Regions from separate parts of the Herbaspirillum sp. 1173 genome, predicted to be linked through region 2. Evidence: predicted binding sites of a transcription regulator. Region 2 holds the regulator's gene; the other holds the start of a gene.
What was found. Region 2 encodes LexA, which represses DNA repair genes until DNA is damaged. Its sites were predicted from a motif close to ACTGTATNNNNATACAGT; they were not measured.
Positions count from the first base shown of each region.

Region 1: a site for LexA is predicted at 1,491-1,508, ahead of J2X56_RS05425 (ATP-dependent helicase). Genes of this name have one in related genera too.

Region 1 covers NZ_JAVDSP010000001.1:1,186,994-1,192,041, forward strand. The annotation lists gene J2X56_RS05420 (lipoprotein-releasing ABC transporter permease subunit) at 1-1,221, opposite strand, end outside; gene J2X56_RS05425 (ATP-dependent helicase) at 1,551-3,674, shown strand; gene J2X56_RS05430 (hypothetical protein) at 3,747-4,778, shown strand; gene recJ (single-stranded-DNA-specific exonuclease RecJ) at 4,775-5,048, shown strand, end outside.
Region 2 covers NZ_JAVDSP010000001.1:221,735-226,782, forward strand. The annotation lists gene J2X56_RS01090 (flagellin) at 1-173, opposite strand, end outside; gene J2X56_RS01095 (tetratricopeptide repeat protein) at 496-2,478, opposite strand; gene lexA (transcriptional repressor LexA) at 2,681-3,337, opposite strand; gene rpsF (30S ribosomal protein S6) at 3,665-4,030, shown strand; gene priB (primosomal replication protein N) at 4,052-4,351, shown strand; gene rpsR (30S ribosomal protein S18) at 4,407-4,691, shown strand; gene rplI (50S ribosomal protein L9) at 4,718-5,048, shown strand, end outside.

The sequences.
Region 1 (5,048 bases), 970 kb from region 2:
CCAGCTCGGATACAAGGTAGCCAGGAAGGCCAGCACCACGGCCAGACCGCCGATGGTATAGACGTCCGACCAGATCAGTTCGGATGGCAATTCAGAAATCACGTAAATGCTCTTGGGCAGGAACTGTACGTGGAAAGCCCGCTCTATGGCCGGTACCAGCACGTCGATATTGAGTGCCACCACCACTCCCAGGCCGACGCCGATGGCAGTACCAACCAGGCCCACCAGGGCCCCCTGGATGACAAAAATCTTCATGATGGAGGCGGGAGAAGCCCCCAGCGTGCGCAGGATGGCGATGTCCGCCTGCTTGTCGGTGACCGTCATCACCAGCGTGGACACCAGATTGAAGGCCGCCACCGCGATGATCAACGCGAGGATGATGAACATCATCCGCTTTTCGGTCTTGACGGCCGCGAACCAGTTGCTGTTCTGCTGCGACCAGTCGCGCAGGTACAGGTCGCCGCTCAGGGTGCGCGCCAGCTGCTGGGTCACTTCCGGGGCCTGCAGCATGTCGCGGATGCGCAGGCGCACGCCGGTGGGGGCATCCATACGGAACAGGGTTTCGGCATCCTGCAGCTGGATGAAGGCCAGCGACGAATCGAATTCATAATGGCCGGCTTCGAAGATCCCGGTCACCGTGAATTGCTTCAGGCGCGGCAAGACGCCGGCCGGGGTCACCTGCCCTTGCGGCACGATCAACGTGACCTTGTCGCCCAGGCCCACGCGCATGCCGCGCGCCAGCTCGCCGCCGATGACGATGTTGAATTCGCCGGGTTTCAGGGAATCGAAACTGCCCTGCTTGACCTGCTTGGCCACGTCCGAGACCTTGGGCTCTTCCTCGGGCAGCACGCCGCGCACCAGCACGCCACGCAGGTTGTCGTCACGCGTCATCATGGCCTGGCCCGATACATAGGGCGCAGCGCCCAGTACCTCGGGGTTCTGGAAGGTCTGCTTGGCCACCGCCTGCCAGTCCTTCATGGAGCCGGAGGCATCGAAGACTTCGATGTGGGCCAGCACGGAAAGCATGCGGTCACGCACTTCCTTCTGGAAACCATTCATGACCGACAGCACCACGATCAGGGCAGCCACGCCCAGCGCGATGCCGGCCATGGAAATGAGGGAAATGAAGGAAATGAAACTGTTGCGGCCGCTGCGCTTGCCGGCCCGCGTGTAGCGGATGCCGACCAGCCATTCGAACGGCAGGTTTTTAATCAGACTCAAAATTGCTCCGGGAGAGGGCCTGCACAATGTGCTGCCAGTGGCCTCGCCTCCCGGTTCCGGGACGCAATCCTCTGGCCGCACGCCAACACGGGCGAAGACAAAGCGCGAAGTTTGCCACAGTTTGCAGTCATGGCCCATCCCTGGCCATCTGCTCCATACTCGCGCCGGACCCGTCGGTCGTCTGCCGTGAAGCCTGTAGATTCACTTCTACGGCAGAGGTTCGCGCCAAGATGTTTCATATAGTGGATGTGCCTGATGTTGCATCGGGGACTGGTTATATATACAGTACCTCCTTGCCCAGCCATCGCCGATATGAATTTCCCCGCACCATGCCACCCGAACTCGCCCAGGACGTCCCCGACACCAGCAGCCCGCCCACCGGCGAGCGCGGCCCGTTTGCGCGCCTGAACGCACAGCAGCGCGAGGCGGTCGAGCATGGCAGCGCCTTGCCAGCAGCACAGCAGCCGCCGCTGCTCATCGTGGCCGGTGCCGGTTCGGGCAAGACCAATACCCTGGCGCACCGGGTGGCCAGGCTGATCCTAGACGGGGCCGACCCGCAACGCATCCTGCTGCTGACCTTCTCGCGCCGGGCGGCGGCCGACATGGGCCGGCGCGTGGGCCAGGTGATCCGCCAGGTGCTGGGGCTGGCGGCCACCGACAGCCCGCCGCAACTACCCTGGTCAGGCACCTTCCATGCCATCGGCGCGCGGCTGTTGCGCGAGTACGCGGCCGTCATCGGCCTGGAAGAAGACTTCACCATCCAGGATCGCGGCGATTCCGAAGACCTGATCGGACTGCTGCGCCACGAGATGGGGCTGTCCTCTACCGACAAGCGTTTTCCGCTGAAGGGCACTTGCCTGTCGATTTATTCACGTGCGGTCAATACCCGGCAAGATCTGGGCACCGTGCTGCAGACACAATTCCCCTGGTGCCGTGAATGGGAGAGGCTGCTGGGCGAACTTTTTACCCGCTATGTCGAGGCCAAGGAAGCACAGCACGTGCTCGATTACGACGACCTGCTGCTGTTCTGGGCCGACATGCTCTCCGACCGCGAGATTGCGCAATCGGTCGGTGCACGCTTCGATCATGTGCTGGTGGATGAGTACCAGGACACCAACCGCCTGCAAGCCGAGATCCTGCAACGGATGAAGCCCGATGGCGCCGGCGTGACCGCCGTGGGTGACGATGCCCAGTCCATCTATTCCTTCCGGGGCGCGACGGTGCGCAACATCCTCGATTTTCCCGAGCTGTTCACCCAGCCGGCGCGGCTGTTGACGCTGGAACAGAATTACCGCTCCACCCAGCCCATCCTGCAGGCCTCCAACGCCGTCATCGCCGATGCGCCGGAACGGCACGTCAAGCAGCTCTGGAGCGACAAGCCGTCCTCACAGAAGCCGCAACTGGTGGTCATCCCGGATGAGGCCGAACAGGCGCGCTGGGTCGCCAACCGCATCCTGGCGCATCGTGAAGAAGGGCTCACCCTGAAATCCCAGGCGGTGCTGTTTCGTACCGCCACCCACAGCGCGGCGTTGGAACTGGAGCTGGTCCGGCGCAACATCCCCTTCGTGAAGTTCGGCGGACTCAAATTCCTGGAAAGCACCCACATCAAGGACCTGCTCTCGCTGCTGCGCCTGGCGCACAATCCCAGCGGGCGCATGGCGGGCTTCCGGGCGCTGCAACTGATTCCCGGGGTCGGTCCCGCTACGGCCAGGAAGGTACTGGACCTCATGGCCGCCGCCAGCGACCCGGCCGATGCGCTGCTGAACTTCGGCGCACCCGCGAGTATCGCCCTGCAATGGCAGGCCTTTGCCGACACCTACGACCTGATGCGCCGCGCCAGTGCCAGCTGGCCGACCGACATCCAGGCCGCGCGCGACTGGTATCTGCCGCACCTGGAGCAGCGCTATGAAGACGCCGACGCCCGCGCTGCCGACATCGAGCAACTGACCGCGCTGGCCAATGGCTATGCCTCGCGCGAGAAATTCCTGACCGAACTGACGCTGGATCCGCCCGAAGCCAGCAGCGACTTCTCCGCTCCGCCCTACCGCGACGAGGATTACCTGACGCTCTCCACCATCCACTCCGCCAAGGGCCAGGAATGGCGCTCGGTCCACGTGCTCAATGTGGTCGATGGCTGCATCCCGTCGGACCTGGCCACCGGCAGCGAGGCCGAGATCGCCGAGGAGCGGCGCCTGCTGTACGTGGCCATGACGCGTGCGAAGGAGTATCTGCACCTGGTGGTGCCGCAGCGTTTCTACATCACCCAGCAGACCGCGCAGGGCGACCGCCACGTCAACGGCATCCGCAGCCGCTTCATCACGCCGCGCATGCTGCCCTTCTTCGAAGACAGCCTGTGGCTCTCGGCCGAGACCAATGGCGCGCGCACGCCCATGCCCGACAGCGTGCGCATGCTGGTGCGCCAGCGTGCAAAAAAGGCCTGGAACAATGGCTGACCCCGCTTTGAAGTGAAGCCTTGTTCAGGCAACCGGGGCCAAGCGGCGCGCCAGCCGCTAAAATAGCGCCCCATGAATCAACTCGACATCCTCATTCCCTTTGCCCTGCCCCCGGCTGAACTGGCGCGCGACCTGTTGCGGCAGAGCCAGGCACCGGCCCTGGCCATGCTGCTGGGCCGTGGCAAGGCTGCGCCACGCCTGGCGCATGACCCGTTTTCGCGCGCCCTGCCGCATGAGCACTGGCTGGCCCGGCGCTTCGGCCTGCCGCCCGCGCCCCAGGATTCCAGCCCCGCCGCCGCCAGCGCGCTGATGCAGCGCCTGGGTCACACGCCTGCGGCCGGTCACTGGTTCGTGCTGCATCCGGCCCACATCCACGTGGCGCGTGACCACCTGGTGCTGACCGACATCGGCCAGCTGCAGTTGGAAGAGGATGAATCGCGCCGCCTGTTTGCCGCCGCCCTGCCCCTGTTCACCGAGATCGGCCATGAGCTGGTCTATGGCGATGCCCGCACCTGGTTCATCCGGGCCGACGCCTGGGCCGGGCTGCGCACCTCCACGCCCTCGGCCGCGAGCGGGCGCAACGTCGACATCTGGATGCCGGAAGGACCGGGCGAACTGGCCTGGCGCAAGCTGCAGAACGAAGTGCAGATGCAGTGGTTTGCCGAGTCGCTCAATGAACAGCGCGAAATGCGCGGCCAGAAGGCCATCAATTCGATCTGGATCTGGGGTGGAGCCGATGCTGGCGTACGCGCCGACGCCACTTACGCCGCCCGCTTCGGCCTGCGCGGCTGGCTGCGCGCCTTCGGCGAAGAGCGCGCCGACGGTGGTGCGGCCCAAGTGGCCCAAGGCAGTGGCCATCGCCTGCTGGTACTGGATGCGCTGGCCGAAGCGGCACTGGCCGAGGAATGGGGCCTGTGGCTGCAGCATCTGGAACACCTGGACCGCGACTGGCTGGCGCCCTTGCTGGTGTCGCTCAAGGCCGGCAGCCTGGAATCGCTGAACCTGATCCTGACCGGCGCTGACCGCAGCCAGGAAGTGGCGGTCACGCGCGGCGCACTGCGCCGGTTCTGGCGTAAAGCTTCACTGGCGGGGCTGTCGGCATGATTCGCGTCACCACCCGTTCCTATGACATTTCCCAAGCCGAGCATCTGATCGCCGAAGGCGTGCATCCGGTGCTGGCGCGGGTCTACGCGGCGCGCGGGCTGTCCACTGCGCGCGAACTGGCCAGCGAGCTCAATGCCCTGATTGCGCCTTCCGGCTTGCTGCATATCGAGGCGGCCGCCATTTACCTGGCCGACGCCATCGCCGAGCGCAAGAAGCTGGTCATCGTCGCCGACTACGACTGCGACGGTGCTACCGCCTGTGCCGTCGGCC
Region 2 (5,048 bases):
ACCTGGGAGTTCATGCGGTCGGCGATGGCCAGGCCGGCGGCGTCGTCCTTGGCGCTGTTGACGCGCAGGCCGGACGACAGACGTTGGATCGAGGTATTGAGCGACGACTGCGAGGAATTCAGGTTCCGTTGCGTATTGAGCGACGGAATATTGGTATTAATGACTGCTGCCATGTTAATTCTCCTAAGATTTGAGACCGATGATCCGAGTTTCAGTGCCTAACGTTGGTCTTCTACCCATGAGCCCCAGGCGTTTCAACCTCTGTTGATTGCTTTATCGGGCAGTCTTGGAAAAAGTTTAGGGCTTTTGCAAAAAATCTTTTTCAAGGCTTTCCGAACTAAAACTGCGTGCTTTGAAACTCCAAGCAAATCCTTTTTCGACGGCAATTCCAAAAACTTTAGGAAAATTGCTGTTGCGGCCAAGAAAAATGTTCCGAAAAGCAAAAACCGCCCGGGAAGGGCGGTTTCCTGCAATGGCTGGGCGCTCCTAGCCAGCTCAGCCTTGGGCTTTCTTATGTTGCAGCAGCGTTAATTCTTCGCCAACCTTTTTCAGGACCGAGTCCCAATCGCTGACTGCCGGCTGGCGGAACAGGCGCATGCCGGGATACCACGGGGAATCATCGCGGTCGTTGAGCCACCGCCAGTCGGGTACATGCGGCAGCAGTACCCAGGTGGGGTGGCCTAGTGCTCCGGCCAGATGGGCCACCGAAGTATCCACGCAGATAACCAGGTCAAGATTGCTGATGGCGGCAGCGGTATCGGCGAAGTCCTGGCACTCATTGCCCAGGTCAAAGACGGGCCAATCGGCTGGCAACTCCTTCAGGCCGTCGGCAGGCTTGCCTTTTTGCAATGAGTAGAATTCCATCTTGGGGACTTCAAACAATTGCTTGAATTTGTCCAGTGGAATCGAACGATGGCGGTCATTGCCATGCTCCGGATTGCCGCCCCAGACGATGCCGACGCGCAGATTGTCCGCTGATCGTGTCAAGGTGGAAATCTTCTGCTTCCAGTGCGCCGCCAGCGACGCATCGGCAGACAGATAGCCTTCCGCATAGCGCGGGATATCCTCGACGCTATGGGTGCGCAGGGCATAGGGCAGGCTCATGAGCACATAGGCGCAGTCGCAGGGTGGCAGGGGATCGCTTTCGCGCACCAGTGTCACTGCTGGTGTGAAGGATTGGAACAGGCGGTACAGAGGATTCTTCACATGCAGCGCCACGCTGGCACCTTGCTCCATGAGCAAGCGGGCATAGCGCAGGAACTGGATGCTGTCGCCAAAGCCTTGCTCGTGCATCAGCAGGATGCGCTTGCCCGCCAGCGAGGACTTGCCATCCCATTTCGGAATGACCTCGAACAGCTTGTGGATCAGGCGGTAGACGTGGGCGCGTTCCTTGGTGGTGAGGCGGCTCTCGTGGCACTCCCAGCCTTCCTCGAACTGTCCGCGCAGCAACAGGGTCAGTGCCAGGTTGTGCTTGGCGGTCGGGTAATTCGGCCGCAGCGCCAATGCCGTGCGGAAATTGCCAAGCGCATCGTCATAATCGCCATGATCGTGCTGGATCGCGCCGATGTTGTTGTAGGTGAGGGCGTGCTTGGGGTCCAGCGCCAGGGCCTGCTTGAACATGCGCATGGCATCGTCGAAGCGGTCGCCCGTGTTGAAGTAGCTTGAACCGAGCTTGACGTAGCCATTCGGATCCTTGGGTGCGATCTCGATGACGCGCAGCAGGTGTTCGTGGGCTTCTTCGATCTTGTTGATTTTCAGATAACTATCGGCGATCTTGTTGTGGGCGTAGGTGTCCTGGGGATCGAGCAGGATGGCGGTCTTGTGGGACTCTACGGCCTCCTTGTACATCTCCATGGCATGAAAGGCTTCGCCCAGGGCGGTGTGGGAGGGAGCGAAATTGATCTGGTATTCGAGCGACTTCAGAATCGTGGCGACCGCCTCGTCAAAGCGCCGTGCGTCGATCAGGGCGCGGCCCAGGTGCGACAGCGGGCCCGGTGCGTTGGGTTCACGCCGGGCCGCATCCTCGAAGTATTTGATCGAGGCTTCCGGATCGTTCTTTTCGTGCAGGGCATTGGCCAGGCCGATGCGTGCCGCCCGGTTTTCCTTGTCGATGGCGATGGCGCGCTCGTAGATGGCGATGGACTCGTCGATGCGATCCTGGCTCAGCACCGTACCGGCCAGGTTGCTGAGGTATTCGGCGTTGTTCGGATCGGCCTCGATGGCCTTGCGCAGGTATTGCTCGGCTTGCGCGAACTGGCCTTCCTGCATGGCGATCAGTCCGCGTGCGTGGTTGGCAAACACCAGATTGGGGGCGCGGGCCAATACGGCTGTACAGATCGCCTTGGCTTCCTCGGTCTTGCGATTGTCGAGCAGGTCCAGACATTTGCGAACGTCCAGCAGATCCTGCAGGTTGGACTTGGCGGCCGCTGGGGCCGGAATATGTTTGCCGTGCTTGTTGCTGCTCTTGCGCGTCGACATCGAAAAGGGTCCTCTTGGTTGGGCGCATCCATTGCGCCGGGCATAGCTGTCCAGCAAGGATGATATGCGTAACCGGTCACAGGTGAAGAGCTAAATAGAAAGCAAAAAACCTCCGTTTTAAGCGGAGGTTCATGCATAAACAAGCGATCAGTCGCCGCTGGCAGCGTCTTTCCGGCGGTCGGGCCTGCGCGCCGCTCCGAATTCAGTTCCAGCTGCGCAGCAATCCCACGGCCAGTCCTTCGAGTGCAAACTGGTCGTCTTCCGGCTTGACGATGATGGGCTCGAATTCCGGATTCTCGGGGAACAGGGTGATGACGCTGCCGCTCTTCTGGTAGCGCTTGACCGTGACCTCGTCAGCCAGGCGGGCCACCACGATCTGGCCATTGCGCGCCTGGTCGGCGCGCCGCACGGCCAGCAGGTCGCCGTCCAGGATGCCGGCGTCGCGCATGGACATGCCGCGCACCTTGAGCAGGTAGTCGGGCTTGGCCCGGAACATGGCCGGGTCGACCTGGTAAGTCTTTTCCACGTGTTCCTGGGCCAGGATGGGGGAGCCCGCCGCCACGCGCCCGATCAGCGGCAGGCTCAGCTGCATCAGGGCGGGATGGGGCAGGGCCATCTGGCGTGCAGTGCTGATGCCTGTGGTACCTGATTCGCGCAAGCGGATGCCGCGCGAGGTGCCGGGGGAAATCTCGATGGCGCCCTTGCGGGCCAGGGCCTGCAGATGCTCTTCGGCGGCGTTGGCGGAACGGAAGCCCAACTCGGCAGCGATCTCTGCACGCGTGGGAGGGAAGCCGGTGTTCTCGATGGCGTTCTTGATCAGGTTCAGGATCTGTTCCTGGCGCGCAGTCAGTTTGAGCATGAGGGTGGCCTTTCTCGGAGGGAAGGCTGTCTGGATGAACAGTCTGTATTTTTATACAGGTGCAATCCTTGTGTCAACGGCAACATGCATATTCCGGGGCGGAAAAGGCAAGCTTTCTCATTTATATAGAGCGCGCCGCAACTGAAGAATCTGGTTCTGAGCCGCTGGCGGCGATGTGCAGGGTCCGCGTTGTGGCCCTGCGGCCGCAGTGGCGTGACGCTGGCATTGCTGTCAGGACGGAAACCTAGTATGATCTCGGGTTTTCCTCTTCCCACACCCGTCTTGACGCCGGGGTGGGCGTCTTCAATAAGTCCATAAGGAGTCTACATGCGTCATTATGAAATCGTATTTATCGTCCACCCGGACCAAAGCGAGCAAGTGCCGGCGATGATCGAGCGTTACAAGGGCATCGTCACCACCCGCGGCGGCAAGGTCCACCGTGTCGAAGATTGGGGCCGTCGCCAACTGGCTTACCAGATCCAGAAGCTGGCCAAGGCTCACTACGTCTGCCTGAACATCGAAGTCGACAGCGAAACGCTGGCTGAAATCGAAACCGGCTTCAAGTTCAACGACGCCGTCCTGCGCCACCTGACCGTCAAGATGAAGAAGGCCGAAACCGGTCCTTCCCCCATCCTGAAGGCAGTGCAGAAGGAAGACGCGGCCAAGAGCCGTACCGAAGCTCCGGCAGCTTAAGCGCTGCGAACATCGCGGAGAGTGAACCAGTTTCAAGTCATCGCCAGCCTGGCAGAACGTGATGTCCTACGTTATACGCCGGCCGGTATCCCGATTGTCACTGCCAGGTTGCAGCATCAGTCGGAGCAGACGGAGGCTGGCATGAAGCGTCAGGTCGAATTCGAGATCGCGGCGCTGGCAGCGGGGGAAATCTCCGGTGCGCTCAACAGGGCGGCACTGGGTGAAGTCTTCCGGTTCACCGGCTTTTTGGCCCGCAGGAATCGCAACAGCAAGAGCGTCGTGTTTCATATCGTTGATTTTGGCCCGGTCGCGCCGGATTGAGCGGCGCAAGGTAGCCAAACAGACCTTACCCAATTTTTAGATACAGGAGCCAACCATGGCATTCGGTAAAAAGTTCGATAAAAGCAAGCTGAAAAACAAGCGCCAACAGCAAAACCCGCTGTTCAAGCGCAAGAAATTCTGCCGTTTCACCGCCGCTGGCGTTGAACAGGTCGATTACAAGGACGTGGACACCCTGAAGGACTTCGTCCAGGAAAACGGCAAGATCATGCCGGCACGCCTGACCGGTACCAAGGCCCACTACCAGCGTCAAGTTGACACCGCCATCAAGCGCGCGCGTTACCTGGCTCTGCTGCCGTACACCGATCTGCACAACGCCTAATCAGCGTCGAGAAATAGGAGAAAAACATGCAAGTCATTCTGTTGGAAAAAATCGTGAATCTCGGCGGTCTGGGTGATGTCGTGCGCGTCAAGGACGGTTTCGCACGCAACTTCCTGATCCCCCAACGCAAGGCCCGCCGCGCTACCGATGCAGCCATCGCTGAATTCGAAGCCAAGCGCGCTGACCTGGAAAAGGCTGCCGCCGAGAAGCTGGCCGCTGCCCAAGCCCAAGGCGAAAAGCTGGCTGGCGCTACCGTGGAAGTGTCGCAGAAGGCCGGCGTTGACGGCCGTCTGTTCGGTTCCGTGACCAACTTCGACATCGCTGAAGCCCTGGGCAAGAAGGGTTTTGCTGTCGAGA